Regions from separate parts of the Sphingomonas anseongensis genome, predicted to be linked through region 2. Evidence: predicted binding sites of a transcription regulator. Region 2 holds the regulator's gene; the other holds the start of a gene.
The links. The regulator LexA, encoded in region 2, represses DNA repair genes until DNA is damaged. The targets are predictions, from matches to a motif close to GTTCCNCNCTTGTTCT.

Region 1 (7,871 bases), 370 kb from region 2:
CTACAAATGTAGCGACTGAAGGAGGCAACCATGTCGCGTCACCAAACCGTCCTCATTATCGCCGCCGCCGCTCTTGTTTCGACGGCACTGATCGTTCCCACGTCGGGGGTGCTTGCCGAGAGCTGGACGACCGTCACCGTCGATCACCGGCCGATTGTCCAGGGCAGCGGACACGTGGTCCAGCAGAGGCGGGACGTCGGAGACTTCCGCCGCGTGGAAACGCTTGGGTCGGAAGACGTGGACGTCCGTTTCGGCCCGACTCGCTCGGTCGTCATTGCCGCCGACGACAACATCCTGCCGCTTCTCAGCAGCCGGGTGGTGGGCGGGACGCTCAAGTTTGAAAGCCGTGGTTCCTACCGGATGCGCGGCCCGATCCGCGTCTGGATCACCACGCCCAGGCTCGACGAGTTCAAGACGGTGGGCAGCGGGAACGTCGTCATCCACGACGTCAACAGCTCCAGCCTGAAGCTCAGCCTGCACGGCTCCGGCGACATCCAGGCAAACGGCCGCACGCAGCAGCTCGATCTGGCGCTGATGGGCTCGGGCCGGGCGCGTCTCGCCGACCTCCTTGCAACCGACGTTTCCGCAGGTGTGTTCGGAAGCGGCGACGCCATCGTCCGCGCGACGGGCAAGCTCGACGCCCAGATGTTCGGTTCGGGGAGCCTGCGTTACGTGGGCAATCCGAAGAGCATGCGCAGCTCGCACTTCGGAAGCGGGCGGATCGTCTCCGCTAACTGAAGCCCACTACAAGATCTCGAACAGGCCGGCGGCGCCCATCCCGCCGCCAACGCACATCGTGACGACGACGTGCTTCACTCCGCGGCGCTTGCCCTCGATCAGCGCGTGGCCGGCCATCCTCGCGCCCGACATTCCGTAGGGATGTCCGATCGAGATGGCGCCGCCGTCCACGTTCAGCCGGTCATCGGGGATTCCAAGCTTCTCCTGGCAATAGAGCACCTGGACGGCGAAGGCCTCGTTGAGCTCCCAGAGCCCGATGTCGTCGACGCTCAGGCCGAAGCGGCCGAGCAGCTTGGGAACGGCGAAGACCGGGCCGATACCCATCTCGTCCGGTTCTGTGCCGGCGACCGCCATGCCGACATAGCGGCCCAGCGGTTCGAGCCCGCGTTTCGCCGCGAGCTCGGCTTCCATAAGGACGCACGCGGACGCACCGTCCGAAAGCTGGCTCGCGTTTCCGGCGGTGATCTGCTTGCCTGGCCCGCGCACGGGCTCGAGCTGCTGAAGCCCCTCCAGCGTCGTCTCGGGACGGTTGCCCTCGTCCTTGTCGATTGTGATGTCGCGCATCGAGACCTCGCCGGTCTCCTTGTCCTTGACGCCCATCCTTGCGCTGACGGATATGATCTCGTCGTCGAACCTGCCCTCGGCTTGCGCCTTGGCGGTCCGCTGCTGCGAGCGAAGGGCATATTCGTCGCACCGCTCACGGCTGATCGAATAGCGTTCGCCGACCACTTCGGCGGTGTCGATCATCGGCATGTAGACGCCGTTGTGCATTGCCAGCAGCTCGGGATCGGGGCCGACGCGCAACTCGCCCGTCTGGACGAGGGAGATGGATTCGACTCCGCCGGTGACGATCACGTCCATCCGGTCGACGATGATCTGCTTGGCGCCGGTGGCTATCGCCATCAGTCCGGACGAGCACTGGCGGTCTATCGACATTCCGGCGACCGTGACGGGTAGTCCGGCGCGAAGCCCCGCAGTCCGTCCGATGGTAGTCTGGACGCCCTGCTGGAGCGCCGCGCCCATGATGCAGTCGTCGACCTCCGCCGGGTCGATCTTCGCACGTTCAACCGCGGCTCGGATCGGGTGCGCTGCGAGCGTTGGGGAAGGGGTGGCGTTGAACGCGCCGCGATACGCCTTTCCGATCGGAGTCCGGGCGGTGGAAACGATGACTGCGTCGCGGGCCATTCGGCTCTCCTTCAGGTGAACAGCAAGGTCAGCCACACGGCCGATAGTGCTGGCTTGTCCTCATCTTCTATCTCGACAGTCACGAGGTGGCGTAAAAGAATTTGTCCCGCCGCTTTGTCCTCTACGCAGTCCAGGGTGAAGCGGCCCCGGACCCGCTTGCGGGATCGGACCGGCGCCAAGAACCGAACCCGGTCGAGTCCGTAGTTTACGATCATTCGCGTGCTGTCCGGGACCAGGATCACCTCGGCAGCCATTCGCGATAGCAGCGACAGGCTGAGGAAGCCGTGCGCGATGGTGCCGCCGAACGGTGTCTGCGCGGCAGCCTGCGGATCGACGTGGATGAACTGCCGGTCCTCGGTCGCGTCGGCGAAGGCGGAGATCCGCTCCTGGTCGATCGTCAGCCAGGACGAAACGCCAATCTCCTGCCCGGTGCGGCCGCGAATTTCGTCAATCGTTGCGACGGGCATCAGCGGCGCGCCGGAGCGGCCGCATAGGGCATGATCATCTTCCCGTCGGGCGCGGCCGTGAAGGTCGTCTGCGTCGGATAGGCGAAGTCGATCTTTCGCTCCGCAAACTCGCGAAGGATGTGCATCATGATCGCGGTTCGATCAGCTGCGAGGACGTTGGGGTCCACCGTCGTGACATCGAACAGCAGCTCGTGGTCGAGGCTGGACGGCCCGAAGCCCGTCATCGCGCAGCGGACGAAGGCACAGCCCCGGCGGCTCTCCACCGCCTGGCGCGCGAGGTCCGGAATCGCCTCCAGCTTCTCGGTCGGCGTCTGGTAAGTGATTCCGAAATTGAGGCTGGTGCGGCGGCTCTGCCCCTCGGCCAGGTTGCGGATTTCCTGATCGAGAAGCTTGGTGTTGGCCATCACCAGCTGTTCACCGCTCAGGGCGCGAAGCCTCGTCGTCTTCAGCCCGATCCTTTCGACGGTTCCGACGCTGTTACCGAAGCTGATGGTGTCGCCGCGACGGAATGGCTTGTCGAAGAGGATCGAAAGCGCGGCGAACAGGTCGGAGAAGATTCCCTGCGCCGCGAGGCCGATTGCGATTCCGCCGATGCCGAGCCCGGCGACAAGCGCGGTGACGTTCACGCCCAGATTGTCGAGGATGACAATCACCGCGATCGCGAACAATGCGACGCTGACGAGCACGCGGATCACCGCTCGGGCGTTGTCGAGAGAGGTCTCCCCCGGTTCGTCGCCCGCCTTCTGAGCGAGAATTCCCATTACCAGCTCGCGCGCCCACACCGCCGCCTGCAACGCCGCGACGATGATGAACGCGACATCGATCAGGCGAGCGATCCGCTCCGGCGGCTCTGAGTAGCTGGCGAGCACGTCGAGCGCGGCGACGACCATGAATACGATGCTGGTCCTGGCGAACACGCGCCCGATCACCGAGCGCCAGGTGCGGCAATGTGGGTCCCTGGCGGCGATCTGGCGGCCGATTTCGCGAAGGACGAGCATCAGCGCGACCGCAGCGACGGCCGCGGCGGCGCCGATCATCAGCTCGTGCCGGTTCTGCGCCAGCCAGGCGGCGGCGCGCGAGGGCCACATGATGCGCTCGTCCATCGCCGGCGGTCATGGCCGGTTCGGGCCGTGGAAATCAAGCAGCGCGCTTGCGCTGCGTGCCTTGCTTTCGCTCCAGGAATTTGAGGAAGCCGACTTCCGGAGACGACAACCACTTGCGCTTGCGCTGCGGCTCGATGCCGCCAAGCGGGTCGCGCGGATTGTCCTTTATCGCCTCGATCAGCGCCGGGTGGACATAAGACTTGCGGCTGATCGCCGGCGTGTTCCCAAGCGCTTCCGCCACGGGCTCGACGACGGTCTGGACGCTGACCCGGCTCGCTTCGTCCGCTTCCAGAATCTCGCCGTAGGCGATGACGCTCGCCCACCAGGTGCGGAAATGCTTGGCTGTGAACTCGCCTCCGCTCGCTTCGCGAATGTAGGCGTTGACGTCATCGGACGTGATCGGGTGCGGCACCCCTTCGCCGTTGATGTACTGGAACAGCGCCTGGCCGGGCAGCTCCTTGCACTGGCGGACGATCCGGCCAAGCCGCCGATCGGTGATGACCAGCTCGTGGAGCTTCCCGTGCTTGCCGTTGAAGCGCATCTTCACCTTGCCGCCGTCGGTGTTCACATGGCGGCAGAGAAGCGTCGTCGCACCAAAGCTCTTGTTGTCCTGTGCGTAGCGTTCGTTCCCAATGCGCAGATATTCGGTGTCGAGGAGCCGGACGACGGCAGCGAGCACCTTCTCCCGGCTCATTCCCGTGCTGCCAAGATCCTCCTCCACCCGCGTCCTGATCTTCGGTAGCGCCTCGCCGAACTGGAGGAGGCCGGAGAATTTCTTCTTGTCGGCCCGGGCGCGGAAGTCAGGATGGTAGCGATATTGCTTGCGGCCCCGCGCATCGATCCCGGTCGCCTGCAGATGCCCGTTGGAATCCTTGCAGAACCAGGCGTCGGTATAGGCCGGGGGAAGGCCCAGCGAATTGAGCCGGTCGATCGTGTCGCGGTCGGTCACGCGTTCACCCGCCTCGTCGAAATAGGCCCAGTAGCGGCCCATCCGCTTGCGCGAGTACCCTGGCTCGCTATCGCTGCTGTGGCGCAACCTTTGCTTCTGTTCCGGCATGATCGCCTAAGCGACCGGCGGGGCAGGGCGGTTCCTGCTGTTCGCCGAACGGAGTCACCAAGTGCCGAAAATCCGCGATTCAAGGGTGCTCATCGTCGCCACCGACGGGTTCGAGGAGTCGGAGCTGTTCGGCCCGCGCGAAATGCTGATGGCGATGGGCGCGCAGGTAATGCTCGCCTCGCCGGACTTGAGGCCGATCCAGGCGACGGTGCACGACGATCCGGGCAGGACGATCCGGCCCGACGTGAGGATCGAGGACGCTCGCTCGGCCGATTTCGACGCGTTGGTCCTGCCCGGCGGGGTCCGAAACCCGGATGCCCTGCGAATGAACAAGCCGGCGATTGCGCTGATCAGGGAGTTTGCGCAGGCGGGCAAGCCGGTTGCCGCGATCTGCCATGGCCCTTGGCTGCTCGTGGAAGCCGATCTCGTGCGGGGCAGAAAAGTTACGGGATGGCCTTCGATCCGCACAGATCTCTCCAATGCCGGGGCGAAGGTCGTGGACGAACCGGCGACGATCGATGGGAACATCCTGACCAGCCGCAACCCCGACGACGTGAAGCCCTTTACGGAAGCGCTCGTTGAGCTGATCGAATCCTCGGCGTCTGCCTAACCAGCCGGCAACCTTTGGCAGGGTAGGAAGCGTGAATGGCCCTTCTCGCCCGACTCCTCGCACGCCGATGCTTCGAGCTTCCCGAGTTCGAGCTCCGCCCGCTCGAGTTCGAGAGCGAGGCGGCGGAGGAGCTTGCCGAATTGCTGCTCGACAAGCCCATGGCGGTGAGCGCCACCAACGTCGTTGCGATGCCGCGGCCCATGCCCACCGCCGGCGAATTGCGCGATTCGATCGAGCGCCACCTGCGCAACAAGGCAAGTGGCGCCGGCGCTGGCGAGCGCCTCAGTCCGGCCGACGAACTGAAACTTGCGCTCGCCGAGCTTCGCCAGTCGCTCGCTTAAACTAGTCCTCGACCGTCAACGCCTCGATGGTGAGCACCAGCGAGCCGTCCGGTTGTTGATCGGGCTCGCCTGCAAGCGCGATGTCGGCAACCACATGGCCGGGGATGGAGAACTCGGAATCTTCAAGTCCGTTAACCAGCCTTGCCACTATCGCCCCCGCATCCGGCGCTGGGACACGAAGGCGAATTTTGTGTTGCTCGCCTGTAAAGGTTAATGATTGCCAATCCGTTGAACGGAACTCGGTAAGCAAAATCCTATCGCGGTTTACGCCGCCACGCCGAAGCAGGGAACGCAGCAACCCCGCGGCGGCGGGGGACATGGCCAGCCGCATCATTGCGGCGTCTCCAGATAGGCGAGAACCCGCTGTATAGTTCGCGGGCGCGGCTCTCTCCCCTTGCGCAGATCGAAAACAAACCGCGGATCGCCGACAGCATCCCGGCCGAATCGGGTTGGTGCGACCTCCTGGTGGCGTAGAAATTTCTCGACTTCTCTTAGCAGATACACGCTTATTCCCCACTTCGTCTGACGACTCGGCTGCCCATCCATTCCCAACGCAATTCCTACTTGTCTAGGCACATGCCTACACTTATGAGACCAACCATGGAGTCCAATCCCCGTGCCGTGTTGGAGCGCCTCTGCGCCGAGCGCGGCGAAGATTTCGCCGGATTGTCGCGAATGCTCGGCCGCAACTCGGCCTACATCCAGCAATTCGTACGCCGTGGTGTTCCGAGGAAGCTGAAGGAGGAAGAGCGAAAGAAGCTGGCTCGCTTCTTCGGCGTTCCCGAATCCTTGCTCGGCGGCCCGCCCGATGCGGACAAGCCTCCGCCAGGGCTCATTCCCGTGAAGCGGACGCTCGTGCATGCCTCGGCCGGGCCGGGCGCATTTGCCGGGGAGGAAAGGGGAGGACCCTATTTCGCGTTCGACGAGCGCTGGCTCCGGACGCTCACTCCGTCGGCTTCATCGAAGCTGTCGATCATTCGTGTCGAGGGGGATTCGATGGCGCCGACGCTGAATGCCGGCGACGACATCCTGGTCGACCTCGGCGACTGTATGGAGCGGCTCCGGGACGGGATCTACGTCCTTCGCGCGGACGATGTCCTGGTCGTGAAAAGGCTCGCGATCCATCCCACCGGACGACGGGTAACCGTCCAGTCGGACAATCCTGCCTACCCGGACTGGCCCGATTGCGACATCGACGCGATCCACTGCATCGGCCGGGTGATCTGGGCCGGGCGCAAGCTGGGTTGAGACTCTAGCTTCGGCGCCGGTCGAGCAGCCATACGGCGACCGCCACGGCAATTCCCGCGCCAAGGCCGATCCAGACGCCGCGAAGCGCGTTGCCGGTTACGAGGCCGGCGAGGAACCCCAGCAGGACTGCCGCCATGATGAAGCAGCCGCCAGCGCGCTTGTTTTGTCCGTCCATTGCCGCGCCTTGGCAGACCGCGGCTGCAAGCGCCAGCGTCAGGCGGGGAAGTTCATCTTCCGGAGCAGTGCCGCATAGCGGGGATCGCTCCGAAGCGGGTCGATGTACGTGTCGCGCTCCACTCGGAGCAATCCCGAATCGCGGATTACCCATGCCCGATCGAGCGCCGCGAAGGCTCGATCCTTATCGCCGAGCTGCGCATAGACCTCGGCATATTGGTAGCTTGCGGCGTCGCCATAGGATTGGCGCATCTTCTCGATCACCGCCGGCACCTCCTTGCTCTTCCCTGTCTGGGCGAGGATCACCGCTTCGTTGACGAGACGGTTGTAATTGTCCGTTGGTGCTCGCTTCAGATAGGCCTGGGCCTCGGCGAGCTTGCCTTGGGCAACGAGCGCAGTCGCGACGATCTCGGGCCAGTTGAACAGATACGGTCGCGTCCGTTCGAGCTTCTGTGAAAACTCGACCGCTTCGTTGAACCGGTGGGCGGCGAGCAGGGCGGAAAAATGAACGAAGTAGGCGTTGACGCTCAACGGATCGAGGTTGATCGCCTGATCGGAAAGCCTGATCGACTCCGTGCTGTTTCCGAGCGCTCCGAGGATGAAGGCATAATCCGACAACACGGCAGGGCTGGCGGGCGCGAGCTGAAGCGCAATCTTATACTCGCGGATTGCGGGCCCAACGTCCAAGACGACGCGGTAAATCTCCGCCAAGGCATGGTGAGCGTTGGCGAGCTTCGGAGCGAGCCGAAGCGCGACCTTGGCGGTTTCCATCGCATCTGAACGAAGCCGCACAAGTTCCGGAAGACCATCGGAATAGGTGCTTGCATACCAATTGGTGAACAGCGCCTTGTTCGCATAAGCATCGGCATATTTCGGATCGAGCTTGATCGCCGCGTCGGCGAGGGAAATGCCCTCCTGCAACGCATCCTTATCGCCGCGCCGGGTCGC
Region 2 (7,871 bases):
CGCAGCTTCCGGGCGTTCGCGGCCTTGCTGGCGAAGTCAGCATCCAGGGCTACCAGACCTTCCTCGCCCGCGAGCATCTGACCGACGCGGAGGTCCGCGACATCATCTCCGGCACCTTGCTTCAGCAGCTGTTGGTAACGCCCGTGGCGAACAATGCCCGGGTGCCGATCGGGGTCGCCACGCCTTATGCTTCGATGCTTCTCGAGCAGCGGGAGGGCCAGGTGGCGCTGATCCCGATCGAGGCGTTCGCTGCAGGGCTCAACCCGAGCGACGCGCAGCTCCAGCAATATTATTCCGCCAACCGGGCGCGCTACATGGTCCCCGAACAAAGGGTGCTGAAGATCGCCAGGATCGGGCCGGAACAGCTCGCCGGTGTCTCTGCTACGCCCCAGGAGATCGAGGCGTATTACAAGGCTCACCAGGACGTTTACGGAGCTAAGGACGTTCGGGCGATCGACCAGGCGGTCGTGCCGGACCAGAAGGTCGCCGCCGGAATCGCTCAGCGCGCGCGCTCCGGCCAAAGCTTCGTCGACGCGGTGAAGCCGGCGGGGCTCGGGGCGCAGGACGTCCAGCTCGGCCCGCAGACCCGCGACCAGTTCACCGACGTCGCCGGAGCGAAGGTCGCCGCGACCGCATTTGCAGCCAAGACCGGCACGGTTATCGGGCCGATCCAGTCGGAGCTCGGCTGGCACGTGATCAAGATCGAATCCGCGCAGACGCAGGCGGGCAAGTCGCTGGCCCAGGCGAGCGACGAGATCGCGGCGAAGCTGAACGCCGAAAAGCGGGCCGACGCGCTCGCGACGCTGGTCGACAAGGTGCAGGACAAGATCGACGACGGGGCGAACTTCGACGAGACCGTAAAGTCGGCGAATCTGTCCGTGACGGTAACCCCCCTGATCACGGCGAGCGGAGTCCAGCGCGGCGACTCAGCCTACAAGTTCCCCGAGGACCTCGTGCCCGTGCTCAAGAGCGGCTTCGAGCTTTCGGCGACGGACGATCCGGTCGTCGAGCAGCTCGCCGGCGACAAGGGCTTTGCGCTGGTTTCCCCGGCGCAGATCGTGTCGAGCGCGCCGGCGCCGCTGGCGTCGATCAAGGACCGGGTCAGGACCGACTGGATCCGCGGGCAAGCGCTCGCCCAGGCCAAGGCAGTCGCGAACTCGATAGCTGCCAAGGCGCGCGGCAAGGGATCGCTTGCGGAAGCCGTGAAGGCCGCAGGCAAGCCGCTTCCGGCCATCCAGCCGATGAGGGCCCGCCGGATCCAGCTGTCCGAGCTTGGCGACAAGGTCCCTGCACCGCTTCGGGTGCTGTTCAGCAGCGCGTCGGGAACGGCCAAGGTCGGCGCAGACCCGCAGGGCCGCGGTTTCTTCGTCGTCAAGGTCGACAAGATCGTGCCCGGCAACGCTACCGGCCAGCCGGGGCTGATCACCGAAGTCCAGAACGAATTCTCGCAGCCCTTGGCGCAGGAATATGCGCAGCAGTTCCAGGCGGCAGTCAAGAACGCGGTCGGGGTCAAGCGGAACCAAGCGGCGATCCAGGCGACCAAGAAGCGGATCACAGCGGGCTCGCTTTAAGCTTCAGCTCGCTTGACCTGCAGGCATTTGTTTCCTACACGTTCCCTGTCTGTTCATGCTATGGGGGCCACGGAAATGCTGACCGCAAAGCAACGCGAGCTTCTCCTCTTCGTCAACCAGCGACTTGGCGAAACAGGCGTCAGCCCGAGCTTCGACGAGATGCGCGAGGCGCTCGCACTCAAGTCCAAGTCCGGCGTGCACAGGCTTATTTCGGCTCTTGAGGAGCGCGGGTTCATTCGGCGGCTAGCCAATCGGGCGCGTGCTCTCGAGGTGGTGAAGCTCCCCGAGTCGAGTGCGCCGGCGCCTATGACGCCGAGGCCGGTCACTCCGGTGGCAGCGAACGACACGATCGAAATCCCGCTGCACGGACGAATCGCGGCAGGCACTCCGATCGAGGCCCTGCAGGGCACCGAAGGCTTTGCGGTTCCGGCTGCGCTTCTGGGGCCGGGCGAGCATTACGCGCTCGAAGTCTCGGGCGATTCGATGGTTGAGGAGGGAATCCTCGACGGAGATTTCGCGCTGATCAGGAAGGTGGATACCGCCCGCGACGGGGAGATCGTCGTCGCCCTAATCGACAATGAGGAAGCGACGCTCAAGACGTACCGGCGCGAAGGACAGGTGATCCGGCTGGACCCCGCCAATTCGCGCTATGAGCCGCAGCGCTACGAGGAGGGCCGTGTCCAGATCCAGGGACGCCTGAGCGGCCTGATCCGGCGCTACTGACGATGGCCGATCCCAGGATCGACTATGTCGAGCTTCCGAGCGCGACCGCGCACGAGTTCACCCGGGCTTTCTATTCGAAAGCGTTCGGCTGGACTTTCACCGATTACGGGCCGGATTATTCAGCGACGACCACTGGCGACGTGGACGTCGGGCTGAACGGCCAGCCGGACGATTCGATCTCGGCACCGCTGCCCGTCATCCGGGTCGCGGACCTCGAGGCGGTGTTCGACGCCGTGAGCAAGGCCGGCGGAGTGATAGCCAAGCCCATCTTCTCCTTTCCCGGCGGACGGAGGTTTCACTTTATCGATCCGTCGGGAAGCGAGCTCGCCGTGTGGAGCGAGCTCTAGCTTATTCCGCCGTCGTCGGGTCGATGACGCTTCTGACCTCGGAAATCTTGTTGGCGGGGAAGCCGCCGCGCTGCGCATGCTCGCGGATAATCTCCTCGTTGGGAGCGCGGTAGACGCAGTAGATCTTGTCGTCGGTCACATAGCTGTGGACCCACTGGATCGTGGGGCCGAGGTCACGAAGCACGTTGCAGCTCGTCTGGGACGCGTTCTTGAGATCGGGTACCCCGAGCTTCCCGACACCCGGCATGTCACGCTCGATCACATATTGTGGCATGAAATTTCACCTCCCTCGCTTTCGCGACCGCATAGCAGATGGCGGCGCAGGCGCCCACGGGTGCTGGCCAAGCTGGCTCGACACGGTGACCACGCGCGGCGCCCCCCGGAGATAAATCGCAACGCCGCCGGTGCGACCGAGCGAGTCCCGATCGAGCTTGAGCCATCTGGGACTGCAACTGCGCGGAAGCCAGCGGTCCGATACGGCGATGTCTGAAGCCGCGCAGGAGCGGACGAGGTCGCGCCAGGCGATCGAGGCGGTCGAGCGGGTCGCGAGTACTCGCCACGTCCGCCCTTCCCTCATCACGTCGGCGACGCAGGAGTCGCGCGAGCAGTTCGCGAACGGCGCTTCCTCGAGAACCAGCGGATCGCCGTCGAAGCCCGCGGTCTCGGCAAAGACGTCGCGGATGAAATCGCCGGTTCGGCTGCGAAGGATTCGCGGGGCGCCGTCGCTCTCGACGACCGCGAGATGCTTGCCGTCGCCGGTCACCAGCAGGTCGGGCGAAGGCGCCAGCGCCGCTCCGGTCGCCCCGAGAGCGACCGGGACGAGCCCAAGCAGGCGCACTCGCCCGTTCCACATCGCCAGCCACAATCCGCCGGCGATCATAAAAGCGAAGGCCCAACCCGGCATCGACGCGAGCGTGGCGACGGCTCCGCTGGCGCTTCCGACCCAGTGCGCGAGCCACAGCAGGAACTGGATAGAAAGACCGGTGAGGTACCAGAAAGGCGCGCCCAGCCCGACCAGGTCGAGCAGGAGCGATGCGGCCTCCAGCGGCATGATGACGAAGGTAGTGAGGGGGATCGCGACCAGGTTCGCGCCGATCCCGTACAGGCCGGCCTTGTGGAAATGGTAGAGCGCGAGCGGAATCAGGGTGAGCTCGACTGCAAGGCCGGTCGCCGTCATCGCCAGGAGTGCCCGGCCAAGCCGCGCGAACGGGCCTTCGTCGCGCCTCATGAAGGTACGGCGGGCCCAGCCGGTCGAATGCAAGGCGATAATAGCGGTGACCGCGGCGAAGCTGAGCTGGAAGCTCGCGCCGGCGATGGATTCGGGCTTGATAAGCAGGATCGCGAGCGCGGCGACGCTCAGCAGGCGAATGCTGAGCGCCTCGCGGCCGAGGGCGATTCCCGCCAGCACGAGCAGTGCAACGATGCAGCTCCTGACCGTCGGAACCTGGGCGCCGGTGAGAAGGGTGTAGGCGATGCCCGCGACCGCTCCGGCCGCAGCGGCGACCAGCACCAGGTTGAACCTAAGTGCCAGCCGCTCCGACAGTGCCAGCAACTTCAGGGTCAGCAACATGGCTGCGGCGATGACCGCGGCGATGTGGAGGCCGCTGACCGACAGCAAATGCGTCAGGCCGCTCCTTCGCATGGCGTCGGCATCGTCCTCGCCGACCGCGTTCTGGTCGCCCGTTGCAAGCGCCGTGGCGATTCCGCCGGAAGGGCCCGGCAAGCGCTCGCGGATGTGCCGGCCGAGCTGATCGCGGACGCCGTCGAGACCGTCGGATCTTCCCGGCGCCAGCACCTCGACCGGTCCCAGCGCCTTGCCGACGCCACCGATGCGCTGAAACCAGAGATCGCGCGCGAAATCGTAGGTTCCCGGCAGAACCATCGGCGGCGGCGGAGCCAGGCGGGCGCGGACGGCGATTCGCGCGCCGCTCGTCAGGCCCTGCGGAAATGAGTCTGCCTTGACCGAGACCCGTACCCTGGGCGGAAGCGAAGGATCGGTCGGAGCGAGCGTTAGCCGAACGTCGCCCTTTGCCACCCGAGGCTCAACACGCTCGATCAGACCGTTGAAGGTAGAGACGAGCGGGCGATCGATGCGGGGCGCTGCGACTCGCTCGGAGCGAATCCAGATCAGGCCGCAGCCCAGGGCCATCATCAGGGCGAACCATCCGGCCGCGCGCTCGGCCCTGCCGCCGCCGACGGTGAAGCCGGCGATAGCCACTCCGGAAGCTATTGCGAGGAGCGCGAGCCATTCGGTTCGGGAACCCAGCGCGAACCAGCAGGCGATGCCCGCGCCGAAGCCGACCACCGCCCACGGCGGCAGCTGCGCGCGCTCGGCCTCGAGAAGGGCTTCAACCCTTTCCCGGCCAGCGCGAAAGCGCTCCTCCCAATAGCCCCGAGCCCGCTGTGGAAGAGGCGCACCCTCTATGTTAGGGGCGCTCGTCCATTGCATTGCACAACGAAAAAAGAGGAAAGCGCGCTTGAGCGCAAGCGGTAGTTCTCAGCCGGTGGTGACAAGGTTCGCGCCGTCGCCGACCGGATTCCTTCACATCGGCGGCGCTCGAACCGCGCTGTTCAACTGGCTGTTCGCCCGCCATCACGGCGGCAAGTTCCTGCTTCGGATCGAAGACACCGACAAGGCGCGTTCCACCAAGGAGGCGATCGACGCCATCCTCGACGGGATGCGCTGGCTCGGCCTCGATTGGAACGGGCACGAATATTACCAGTCGCAATTCTGGGCTCGCCATGCCGAGATTGCCCACAAGATGCTCGACCGCGGGCACGCTTACCGTTGCTACATGAGCCAGGATGAGCTGGCCGCCGAGCGGGCGAAGGCACAGGAGGAACGGCGCCCATTCCGGATCCGCAGCCCCTGGCGCGAGCGGAGCGACGGACCCGACGGCGAACCCTTCGTCATCAGGCTGAAGGCGCCGCAGGACGGCGAGACGGTGATCGAGGACCGGGTTCAGGGGCGCGTCGCGGTCCAGAATGCGGAAATCGACGATTTCGTGCTGCTGCGCTCCGACGGAACGCCGACCTACATGCTAGCGGTGGTGGTCGACGACCATGACATGGGAATCACGCACGTGATCCGCGGCGACGATCATCTCAACAACGCGTTCCGGCAGCTCGCGATCATCCGCTCCATGGGCTGGCCGGAGCCGATCTATGCGCACGTGCCGTTGATCCACGGCGCCGACGGAGCGAAGCTGTCGAAGCGCCACGGCGCACTGGGTGTCGATTCTTACCGCGACGAACTGGGGCTGCTACCTGAAGCGGTTTCCAATTACCTGCTTCGGCTCGGCTGGGGTCACGGCGACGACGAAATCATCAGCCGCGACCAGGCAGTCGAATGGTTCGACCTCGCGCACGTCGGCAAGTCGCCTTCGCGTTTCGATTTCAAGAAGCTCGAGAATTTGAACGGCCATTACATGCGCGAGGCGGACGATGGCCGGCTCGCGCAGTTGGTCGCGCCGAGGCTCGGAGCCCTCACCTCGGACCAGCGCGACCTGCTTGTTCGTGCGATGCCCGAGCTCAAGGCCCGCGCGCAGACGCTCAACCAGCTCGCGGATGCGGCGCGGTTCCTGTTCGACAAGCGCCCGCTGGATATGGATCCGGCCGCGGCCGCACTCCTCGACGGCGACGCGCGCAAGCTTTTAGCCGCCGCGCATGGAGCGCTGTCAAAGCTCGGAAGTTGGGATCACGATGGCCTCGAGCAGTGCATCCGCGAAGTTGCGGAGCAAGAGGGCGTGAAGCTTGGAAAGCTCGCCCAGCCGCTTAGAGCGGCGCTTACCGGGCGGGCGACCAGCCCGGGCATTTTTGACGTGCTGGCCCTGCTGGGGCAGGGCGAAAGCCTGAACAGAATACAAGACCAGATCGTGGAGCCAAACGAATGACCGACGAAGTCACCTTCAAACTTCCGAAGGGGGATCAGGCCTATCCTGTCCTGGAGGGCTCCGTCGGCCCAGAGGTCATCGACATACGCAAGCTCTACGGCCAGACGGGTATGTTCACCTACGACCCCGGCTTCACGTCGACGGCGAGCTGCCAGAGCGCGATCACCTATATCGACGGCGAGAAGGGAATCCTCCTTCATCGCGGCTACCCCATCGACCAGCTCGCCGAAAATTCGAGCTTCATGGAGGTCGCCTACCTCCTTCTGCACGGCGAGCTTCCTGCCAGGAAGGAGCTCGAAACCTTCAGCTACACCATCTCGCGGCACACAATGGTGCACGAGCAGATGCTGACCTTCTTCCGCGGCTTCCGGCGTGACGCGCACCCGATGGCGATCATGTGCGGAGCGGTCGGCGCACTGTCTGCTTTCTACCACGACAGCACCGACATCACCGACCCCGAGCAGAGGATGATCGCTTCCCACCGGCTGATCGCGAAGATGCCGACGCTGGTGGCGATGGCGCACAAATATTCCGTCGGGCAGCCGTTCCTCTATCCCGACAACTCGTTGAGCTACACCGGCAATTTCCTGCGGATGACCTTCGGCGTCCCGGCCGAGCCCTATGTGGTCAACCCGATCATCGAAAATGCGATGCGGCGGATCTTTATCCTCCACGCCGACCATGAGCAGAATGCGTCGACCTCGACGGTGCGGCTGGCCGGATCGTCGGGCGCCAACCCGTTCGCCTGCATCGCCGCTGGAATCGCCTGCCTGTGGGGGCCTGCGCACGGCGGCGCCAACGAAGCCGCGCTCAACATGCTTCGCGAAATCGGAAAGCCCGAGAACATCCCGCAATATATCGCCCGGGCCAAGGACAAGAACGACCCGTTCCGGCTGATGGGCTTCGGCCACCGGGTCTACAAGAATTTCGACCCGCGCGCGAAGGTGATGAAGGCGACGGCGGACGAGGTGCTGAAGGAGCTCGGCAAGTCCGATCCCGTTCTCGACGTCGCCAAGGAGCTCGAGCGGATCGCCCTCAGCGACGAATATTTCATCGAGAAGAAGCTCTATCCGAACGTCGACTTCTACTCGGGCGTCATCCTCAATGCGATCGGCTTCCCGACCGACATGTTCACCGCCCTGTTCGCGCTTGCGCGGACGGTCGGCTGGGTGGCGCAGTGGAACGAGATGATCTCCGACCCCGAGCAGAAGATCGGACGTCCAAGGCAGCTGTACGTCGGCGCACCACAGCGCGACTACATTCCCGTCGAGAAGCGCTAGCCGCTCAGGCGGCGGGCAGGACGAGCGTGAAGCGCGAGCCCGAGCCGGCCTCGCTCT

Region 1: a site for LexA is predicted at 6,010-6,025, ahead of LZ519_RS03170 (S24 family peptidase). Genes of this name have one in related genera too.

Annotation. Positions count from the first base shown of each region.
Region 1 covers NZ_JAMGBC010000001.1:623,434-631,304, reverse strand. Annotated here, with positions in the region: gene LZ519_RS03210 (head GIN domain-containing protein) at 31-738, shown strand; gene LZ519_RS03205 (acetyl-CoA C-acyltransferase) at 745-1,923, opposite strand; gene LZ519_RS03200 (MaoC family dehydratase) at 1,935-2,390, opposite strand; gene LZ519_RS03195 (mechanosensitive ion channel family protein) at 2,390-3,493, opposite strand; gene LZ519_RS03190 (DNA topoisomerase IB) at 3,528-4,550, opposite strand; gene LZ519_RS03185 (type 1 glutamine amidotransferase domain-containing protein) at 4,612-5,160, shown strand; gene LZ519_RS03180 (hypothetical protein) at 5,196-5,501, shown strand; gene LZ519_RS03175 (hypothetical protein) at 5,503-5,835, opposite strand; gene LZ519_RS03170 (S24 family peptidase) at 6,102-6,749, shown strand; gene LZ519_RS03165 (hypothetical protein) at 6,754-6,924, opposite strand; gene LZ519_RS03160 (TIR domain-containing protein) at 6,963-7,871, opposite strand, start outside.
Region 2 covers NZ_JAMGBC010000001.1:253,516-261,386, reverse strand. Annotated here, with positions in the region: gene LZ519_RS01385 (peptidylprolyl isomerase) at 1-1,571, shown strand, start outside; gene lexA (transcriptional repressor LexA) at 1,647-2,294, shown strand; gene LZ519_RS01375 (VOC family protein) at 2,297-2,641, shown strand; gene LZ519_RS01370 (DUF4242 domain-containing protein) at 2,643-2,915, opposite strand; gene LZ519_RS01365 (ComEC/Rec2 family competence protein) at 2,922-5,090, opposite strand; gene gltX (glutamate--tRNA ligase) at 5,119-6,534, shown strand; gene LZ519_RS01355 (citrate synthase) at 6,531-7,814, shown strand; gene LZ519_RS01350 (sensor histidine kinase) at 7,819-7,871, opposite strand, start outside.